DNA from 2 places in the Xanthomonas albilineans genome. Region 2 is predicted to be linked to the other one. Evidence: predicted binding sites of a transcription regulator. Region 2 holds the regulator's gene; the other holds the start of a gene.

Region 1 (4,386 bases), 760 kb from region 2:
TCAGGCGCTGGAGAAGGTCGATGGCCGCGCCGAGGAACTGACCTGGGAAATCTTCCGTGACACGTTGATCGAGCAGGCCGAACAGGGTGTGGATTATTTCACCATCCATGCCGGCGTGCTGTTGCGCTACGTGCCGTTGACCGCCAAGCGCGTCACCGGCATCGTCTCGCGTGGTGGTTCGATCCTGGCCAAATGGTGTCTGGCGCACCATCGCGAGAATTTCCTCTATACCCACTTTGAGGACATCTGCGACATCATGAAGGCCTACGACGTGGCGTTCTCGCTCGGCGACGGTCTGCGCCCGGGGTGCATTGCCGATGCCAACGACGCGGCGCAATTCGGCGAACTGGAGACGCTCGGCGAGCTGACCAAAATCGCGTGGAAGCACGATGTGCAGACCATGATCGAAGGCCCCGGCCATGTGCCGATGCAGTTGATCAAGCAGAACATGGACAAGCAGTTGCGCGAATGCGGCGAGGCGCCGTTCTACACGCTGGGGCCGCTGACCACCGATATCGCGCCCGGTTACGACCACATCACTTCCGCGATCGGCGCGGCGATGATCGGCTGGTTCGGTACGGCGATGCTGTGCTACGTGACCCCGAAGGAACACTTGGGCCTGCCCAATCGCCAGGACGTGCGCGATGGCATCATGGCTTACAAGATCGCCGCCCATGCCGCCGATCTCGCCAAGGGCCATCCTGGCGCGCAGGTGCGCGATAACGCATTGTCCAAGGCGCGCTTCGAGTTCCGCTGGGACGATCAGTTCCACCTCGGGCTGGATCCGGAGAAGGCGCGCGAATTCCACGATGAGACCTTGCCCAAAGATGCACACAAGCTGGCGCATTTCTGCTCGATGTGCGGGCCGCATTTCTGCTCGATGAAGATCACCCAGGACGTGCGCGATTACGCCGCCGAACATGGCGTTGATGCGGAAACGGCGCTACAGGCGGGCATGGAGGAAAAATCGGCGCAGTTCCGGGCTGCCGGGGCGCAGGTATATCGGGCCGAGTAGCGCGCGGCGGGCAGCGACGGTCTGGTCGGCGTGTCGGCCAGGCCGGTGTCGATTACGAGCGGCTAACGAAACTGTTGCATCGCTGCGGGATGAGTGCAGCGCTTGGAATCCTCAGTAACCCCGATTACATGCCAGTGCCTGCGTGCTGTACGCGCCCGTGAGGGCGCGACAGTGCGACGAGAGCAAGCCGGTACAGATCACCGAGTTTCAATCCACGCGTCCGTCCAGTAGCGCTTGGGATGTGTTGCCGGTCACTACTAACGCCTGCGCCGATTGCGCATCGTCCGTCCGCTCTCAGGAGGGCCTGCTTTCAGAATCCAAGTGTTCTTGATCGCGTACACGACGCGGCGTCCGGCAATGTTGCCGTCGATCGCAAGTACGCCGAATGGGCGACACGCAGGGTATACCTTCCGGCCTGCCGCCAATGGCGAGCGCTATGGATCGGCAAGAAGGAGATCGGTTCTGTGCGTTGGCGCGTGTGCTGCGATCCACGACTGCCTGGGGTTATGCCGAGCCCATTCCCATCAAATTTTCCGCAGACTCGCGCCAGCTCGGTAGCTTATTGAGTACGCCGGTCTTGGCCAGGTAGTCTTCATTCACCTCAGTACCGCTGGCCAGCGCCATCGCCACATGGACCGCGCCGGTGATCCAGAAGCTGCGAGTGCTGGAGCGCTGTGGCTGGCGGTGCAACGCCACCGCTTCGATGATCGGCATCGGCAGGCCCCACAGGCCTAGCAGGTAGGCGCCAGCCTCGGTATGGCCTGGGCGCATGTCGTCCGCATCCACGAGTGGTTTGTATTCGTCGCGAATGCCCGGCAGCAGCATGCCGATGTCGGCCAGCAACGCCGCGGTCGAGCCGAGTTCGGCGCTGGATGCGGGCAGCATCTTCGACGCCAATTTGGAGGCGACCAGCGAGCGCCGTTGCAGCGCGTTGCGTTCGGCGTTGGAGAGCGTCTGTGCCGTGAACACCTCGCTGGCCAGTACCAAATCGCGCAGGGTGGCGGTACCCAGCCGGGTGACGGCAGTGCGCAGATCGGAGATGGTGCGACCGTTGGAGAAGAATGCCGAATTGCACAATTGCAGGATCTTGGCCGCGATCGCGGGATCGCCCGAGACCAAATTGCACAGATTGGCCGCATCGCTGCCTTCGTCTTGTTCCAGCGCGTTCATCAGGCTGAGGTACAGATGCGGCGGCGCCGGTAGCTTCTCGATACGGCCGATGCTGGTGCGCAGTCGCGGATTACCGAGCAGGTCGCGCAGCTCTTCGAGGTTGGTGATGGCTTCCAGCAACATCTCCGGCGATAGCGGCAGTGGCAGGAAGCGGTGCGCCACGCCGATGATCCGCGCCGGTGGCGCACGATTGATCTGCTCGGCTTCAATCAGCGCGATGCGAATGGTTTCCGGGCTAAGCGTGCGGATCTGGCCGAGCAGGGTGGCGGTGGTCAGGTCCGGTAGCGTCGGCGCGGCGATCACTGCGTCCAATTGCACGGTGGCGGCCACCGCGATGGCGGTATTGCCGTCCGCCGCGCTTTGGACTTGCCAATCCTCGTCAAGATCACGCAGGTATTCCGTGATTTCAGCCGGAAGGCTCGCTTCGTCGCCGACGAATAGGATACGCAAGTGAATTTACCCCAAGAAAACCCGGATCGTCCCCGACCGGTTCGATCATGCCGTGGCTCAATCTACTCCAAACCCTCCGGCACTTTCTTTGTCGGCGATGGCAAAACGTGAAATGGCATCGGTCGCGGCGGAACCTGGCGGTCCAGCCGCGGCCGTGTTTAGGCGTTGGCGTCGAAGCGAGCGACGGCAGCGCGCAGGATTTCCTTGGCTTCCGCAGCGTTACCCCAGCCGTCCAGCTTGACCCACTTGCCCTTTTCCAGGTCCTTGTAGTGCTCGAAGAAGTGGCCGATACGTTCCATCCAGTGGCCCGACACCTGAGAGATGTCCTCGATATGGGCATAGCCCTGGAACACCTTGGCCACCGGCACAGCCAGGAGTTTCTCGTCGTTGCCGGCCTCGTCGCTCATCCGCAGTACGCCGACCGGGCGGCAGCGCACCACGCAGCCGGGTACCAGCGGTAACGGCAGTACTACCAACACGTCGGCCGGGTCGCCGTCGCCGCACAGGGTATTGGGTACGTAGCCGTAGTTGCACGGATAGCGCATCGGGGTAGACAGGATGCGGTCGACGAAAATGGCGCCGCTGGCCTTGTCCACTTCATACTTGACCGGCTCCGAATCCTTGGGGATTTCGATGACGACGTTGATTTCTTCCGGCAGGTTCTTGCCGGAGGTGACCAGTTCCAGACCCATGCGTGAGCTCCAGTAGAGTGGCTTCTTGAAAGGGACCAGCATTCTAGTCGCTTGACTGTTGCAATACAGCGTCCCTGGGCCTGTGGCGATTCCTACACCCGGTTCGGATTCCGGCCCCGAGCCGATGCGGGATAGTCCGATAGCGCTAGTACCGGGCGGGTGGCACGCTGTCTGTCCTGTCCTTGAAGGAGCAAGGCGATGAACATAGTTCGGTATTTGTCAGGACTGTTGCTGATTGTGTCGGTGCTGGTCTGTGCTGGTGCGCGGGCTTCCCATGCGGAGCAGACGCAACAGGCTTACGTGGACGCGATGGACGATGCTCCGGGTGAGGGCGGGGAGACATTCGCTGATTTGGAGCAGCGACTGGTCCACGATTTCGAGCGGCTGTGCGGCGACACTTTTTGCGCAGGCGATTACAGCGCCTACCGGCCGTTGCGCTACCGCTGCTCGGTGCGTCAGCGCGATGGTGTGATCGGCCAGTGCGTGTGGACTTTCGGTGCCAGCGAGGCCAGCATCGACCCGGACACCGGCCGGGTGCTGGTCGATGCGCGGCTGTGGCAATGCATCACGCCCTTGCTGCCGCAGACCCGTCTGGCAGCGTTGTACAAGGCGCTGGCAGGTGAGCGACCGTTGCGCGCGCCGTTACCGCATCACCGGCACAGTATCAACGATGGTTTGATGGACTGCCTGACGCCATGATCGGTTGATGTTGGCGGCTGCCGGTCAGAGCGCTACCTTCTATAGTAGTGGTACCAGCAGCAGCGCTACGATGTTGATGATCTTGATCAGCGGGTTGATCGCGGGGCCGGCGGTGTCCTTGTACGGGTCGCCGACAGTGTCGCCGGTGACCGCAGCCTTGTGCGCCTCGCTGCCCTTGCCGCCGAAGTGGCCGTCCTCGATGTACTTCTTGGCGTTGTCCCAGGCGCCGCCGCCGGTGGTCATCGAGATCGCCACGAACAGCCCGGTGACGATGGTGCCGATCAGCAGGCCACCGAGTGCACGCGGTCCCAGCAGCAGACCGACCACGATTGGCACCACGACCGGTAACAGCGACGGTAC
Region 2 (4,386 bases):
GCAGAATGCAGCATTCCCGAGGATGTGTTCCGCAACGCGCCGATCAACGTGTCGCTGCCAACACCATTCCCCACTGCCACCACCGCCATCTCCGCCGCCGCAGATACAGCTTGGCACGAAGCCCCACCTGCCGTGGCACTGGCGCCAGCCAGCATGCCCAACCTCGTCCCCGAGGCCCCGATCACGAACGCCGAAATTCCGGCAGTCACCACACTCACTGCGGTTCCCAGCTTCCCGGCGCCGCAGAACGACGAACAATTGACGCAACTACGCGACGAACTGGCGCTGATGCGGCAGATGATCGAGCGTGAAATGAATCGGCTCACCGACGAGCGCCTTCGCGGTTCGCCAGTACGCGCCCAGGCGCTGGAATTAATGGACGACTACGGCTTCGACGGCGGCATCACCCGCGACGTTGTCATGCAAATTCCCGCCGACCTGGAACTGCACCGCGGCCGCGGACTGATGCTGGGCCTGTTGTCCAAACGCCTGCCGATCGCGACATTGGATCCGCTCGAGCAAGGCGGCGTGATCGCCCTGATCGGCCCCACCGGCGCCGGCAAGACCACGACCATCGCCAAGCTGGCCTCTCTCTTCCTGGAGCGCAATGCCGCCCGCGACGTGGCTCTGGTCACGACCGACACCGTCCGCGTCGGTGGCCGCGAACAACTGCACAGCTATGGCCGACAGCTCGGGATCGCCGTCCACGAAGCCGACAGCGATGCCTCGCTACAGCAGCTGCTGCAGCGTCTGGCCGACTACAAATTGGTGCTGATCGACACCGCCGGCATGGGCCAGCGCGACCGTGCGCTGGCCGCGCAACTGCACTGGTTGCGCGCCTCGCGAGTCGTCCGCTCGTTGCTCGTGCTTCCCACCAACGCCCATTTTTCCGACCTGGACGAAGTCGTACGCCGGTTCGCCAGCGCCGATCCACAGGGCGTCATCCTGACCAAGCTGGACGAAACCGGACGGTTTGGCAGCGCCTTGTCGGTGGTCGTGGACCACCGCCTTCCCATCACCTGGGTGACCGATGGACAGCGTGTGCCGGACGACCTGCACCGCGCCAACGCCGCCAGCCTGGTATTGCGCCTTGAAGATTTGCGGCGCGCTGCCGATAAGCCCTGTACTCCGGAGCAGAACCATGCCGTCGCGTGATTACGCCAATCTGACCAACGCGTTTCCCCTATCGGCGACGCGCAACGAACCGCTGGGTCCGGTGCGCACGATCGCTGTGACCGGTGGCAAGGGTGGCGTCGGCAAGACCAACATCTCGGTCAATCTGTCGATGGCGCTGGCCGATATGGGCAAGCGCACCCTGCTCCTGGACGCCGACCTCGGTCTGGCCAACGTCGATGTACTGCTGGGCTTGACGCCTAGATTCACGGTGGCCGATCTGGTCGCTGGGCGTTGCACGCTGGAAGAAGCCCTGATCGACATGCCCAACGGGCTGATGGTGGTGCCCGCAGCCTCCGGCCGCCGTTACATGGCCGAACTGCCCCCCGCTCAACACGTCGGCCTGGTCAATGTGTTCTCCGAGTTGCAGCGCGATCTGGATATCATGGTGATCGACACCGCCGCCGGCATCACCGACAGCGTGCTGACCTTCTGCCAGGCCGCGCAGGACGCAGTCGTCGTGGTCTGCGACGAGCCGGCCTCGATCACCGACGCCTACGCCCTGATCAAAGTGCTCGCGCGCGAACGCGGCATGGATCGGCTGCAGATCGTCGCGAACATGGTCCGCGACATCAACGAAGGCCGCCTGTTATACGAAAAACTCAGCCGGGTCTGCGAGAAGTTCCTCGGCGACGTGTCGCTGAACTACCTCGGTTGCGTGCCGCAGGACGACTGGCTGCGACTGGCGGTGCAACGCCAGCAGCCCGTGGTCAAAGCCTACCCGTCCAGCCCCTCGGCCCAGGCGATCGCCGATATCGCCCGGCGCACTTCACGTTGGCAGGCACCGACTGTCCCACGCGGAAACGTCGAGTTCTTCGTCGAACGCATCATCCAACGTGGAGTAGCCGCATGAACGCCGCAGCCCACTACCGCGCCGTGCAGCGCAACAGTTCCAATGACTACATCGCGCAACACTCGGACCTGGTGCGGCGCATCGCCCATCACCTGGCAGCAAGGCTGCCGGCCAGCGTCGAGATCGACGACCTGATCCAGGCCGGGATGATCGGCCTGATCGAAGCCTCGCGCAGCTACGATGCCGACCAGGGCGCCTCGTTCGAAACCTACGCCTCGATCCGCATCCGCGGCTCGATGATCGACGAAATCCGCCGTGGCGATTGGGTGCCGCGCTCGGTGCACCGACGCGCGCGTGACGCGGCCTCGGCGATCCGCAAGATTGAACAAAACACCGGTCGCGCCGCCGCCGCCAACGAAGTGGCCGCAGCGATGGAAATGCCGCTCCCCGAATACATGCGGTTGATGGAAGATGCCGCACGCGGACAAGTACTGAGCCTGGAATCGCGCATCGAGGACCATGGGGAACTGGACACCATCGCCAAGGGCGGTCCCAATCCGCAGCAGATGCTCGAGCGCAGCGAATTCGGCCGCGAACTTGGCAAAGCGATCGCGCAACTACCCGAGCGCGAACAATTAGTGTTGTCGCTGTACTACGAGCAGGAATTGAATCTCAAGGAAATTGGCGCGGTCCTCGGAGTCAGCGAGTCGCGCGTGTGCCAGATCCACGGTCAGGCCACGGTACGGTTGCGCGGACGCCTGAAGGCATTCGAAGCCGCCGACGCAGGTCTGGAAGACGAAGAATAAGAACCTAGGGAGTTAGCGGTGAACAAAAACATGCGGATTTTGATCGTGGACGATTTTTCGACGATGCGACGTATCGTCAAAAATCTGCTTGGCGATCTTGGCTTCACCAACACCGCCGAAGCAGAAGACGGCAACAGCGCGCTAGCCGCATTGCGCTCGGCGCCGTTCGAATTCGTGGTCACCGACTGGAACATGCCCGGCATGACCGGCATCGATTTGCTGCGCAACATTCGCGGCGACGACAAGCTCAAGCATCTACCCGTGCTGATGGTCACTGCCGAGGCCAAGCGCGAGCAGATCATCGAAGCGGCACAGTGCGGCGTGAACGGCTACATCATCAAACCGTTCACCGCGCAGACGCTGGAAGAGAAGTTGGGCAAGATCTTCGAGCGCCTGGGAGCAACCGCCTGATGGAAGTCACTGCTGAACGCACTGCTCTGATCGAACGCCTGCAAGGTGCGCTGGACGCACTGGAAAGCGGTGACGAAGCCGGCTGGCGCCGGGAGATCGACACCCTCGCCGCCTGGCGCACACGCCCGATGATGCAGGGCCTGAGCCGACTTGCGCGCGACCTGGGCCAGGCACTGGGCGAACTGCCGGTGGCGCCCAGCGACGCTGGCGAACTGGATGACGCCTGTTCGCGGCTGGACCACGTGGTGGCAATGACCGAACAAGCCAGTCACCGTACCTTGGATTTGGCCGAGGAATGCCGTGCGCTCGCCGAACAATTGCGTGCCGGCGGCCTGAGTGGCGACCAGAGCGAGATCCTGGACAAGATCCGCCACAACCTCACCGAAATGGCTCTGGCGCAGAGCTTCCAGGACCTGACCGGACAGATCATCCGCCGCGTCGCAGGAATTGTGCGCCGTGTGCACGAAGGGTTCGGCGCGCTGGGATTACCGCCGAAGGAAGAACGCAAAGCCGATGGCGGCTTGGCCGGCCCAGCCCTACCTGGCCTGGACCGTCACGGCGTGTCGCAAAACGACGCCGACGACCTGCTGTCCGGATTGGGGTTGTAATCGCATGAGCGCCGTATCAGACGACATCGCTGCCGACTTCATCATCGAGGCCCAGGAGATCCTGGACCGCCTAGGCGAACAGTTGGTGTCGCTGGAACAGGCGCCTGATGACAGCAACCAGCTCAACGCCGTGTTCCGGGGCTTCCACACCCTCAAGGGCGGTGCCGGCTTCCTATCGATCAACGCCATGGTCGAGTTGTGCCATGCCGCCGAAGAGACCCTGGGCATGGCCCGTGCCGGTCAGGCTACGCTGGAAGCCCGTCACTTCGACGCCGCGCAGCAATCGCTGGACTACCTGCAATCGATGCTGGATGCGTTCAGCAGCGGCGAAGAGCCGCCACGCGCGCCGGCACAATTGATCGCGCAATTCGCCGCAGGTGGCGAGGAAACCGCGATGCCATCCACTTCTGCAACAGCCGGTAAAAGCAGCATGCCCGCTGGAGGAGCTGGCGCCGATTCGGACCTGATCAGCGACGACGAATTCGAAGCACTACTCGACAACCTGCACGGCGGTGCCGCGCCCGCGGCCAAACCGCAACTTACCGCATCACCAAGTCCAAAACCCAACGCACCGGCATCCAAGCCAAGCGTGGCT

Evidence for each region. The regulator FliA, encoded in region 2, starts transcription of late flagellar genes. The targets are predictions, from matches to a motif close to TAAAGTTTNNCNNNCNNNGGCCGATAA.
Region 1: a site for FliA is predicted at 2,720-2,746, ahead of XaFJ1_RS03525 (HDOD domain-containing protein). Genes of this name have one in related genera too.

What each region holds. Positions count from the first base shown of each region.
Region 1 covers NZ_CP046570.1:792,544-796,929, forward strand. The annotation lists gene thiC (phosphomethylpyrimidine synthase ThiC) at 1-1,015, shown strand, start outside; gene XaFJ1_RS03525 (HDOD domain-containing protein) at 1,520-2,635, opposite strand; gene ppa (inorganic diphosphatase) at 2,794-3,327, opposite strand; gene XaFJ1_RS03535 (hypothetical protein) at 3,526-4,026, shown strand; gene XaFJ1_RS03540 (sodium-translocating pyrophosphatase) at 4,066-4,386, opposite strand, start outside.
Region 2 covers NZ_CP046570.1:1,552,479-1,556,864, reverse strand. The annotation lists gene flhF (flagellar biosynthesis GTPase FlhF) at 1-1,155, shown strand, start outside; gene XaFJ1_RS06560 (P-loop NTPase) at 1,142-2,026, shown strand; gene XaFJ1_RS06555 (RNA polymerase sigma factor FliA) at 2,023-2,772, shown strand; gene cheY (chemotaxis response regulator CheY) at 2,791-3,183, shown strand; gene XaFJ1_RS06545 (protein phosphatase CheZ) at 3,183-3,791, shown strand; gene XaFJ1_RS06540 (chemotaxis protein CheA) at 3,796-4,386, shown strand, end outside.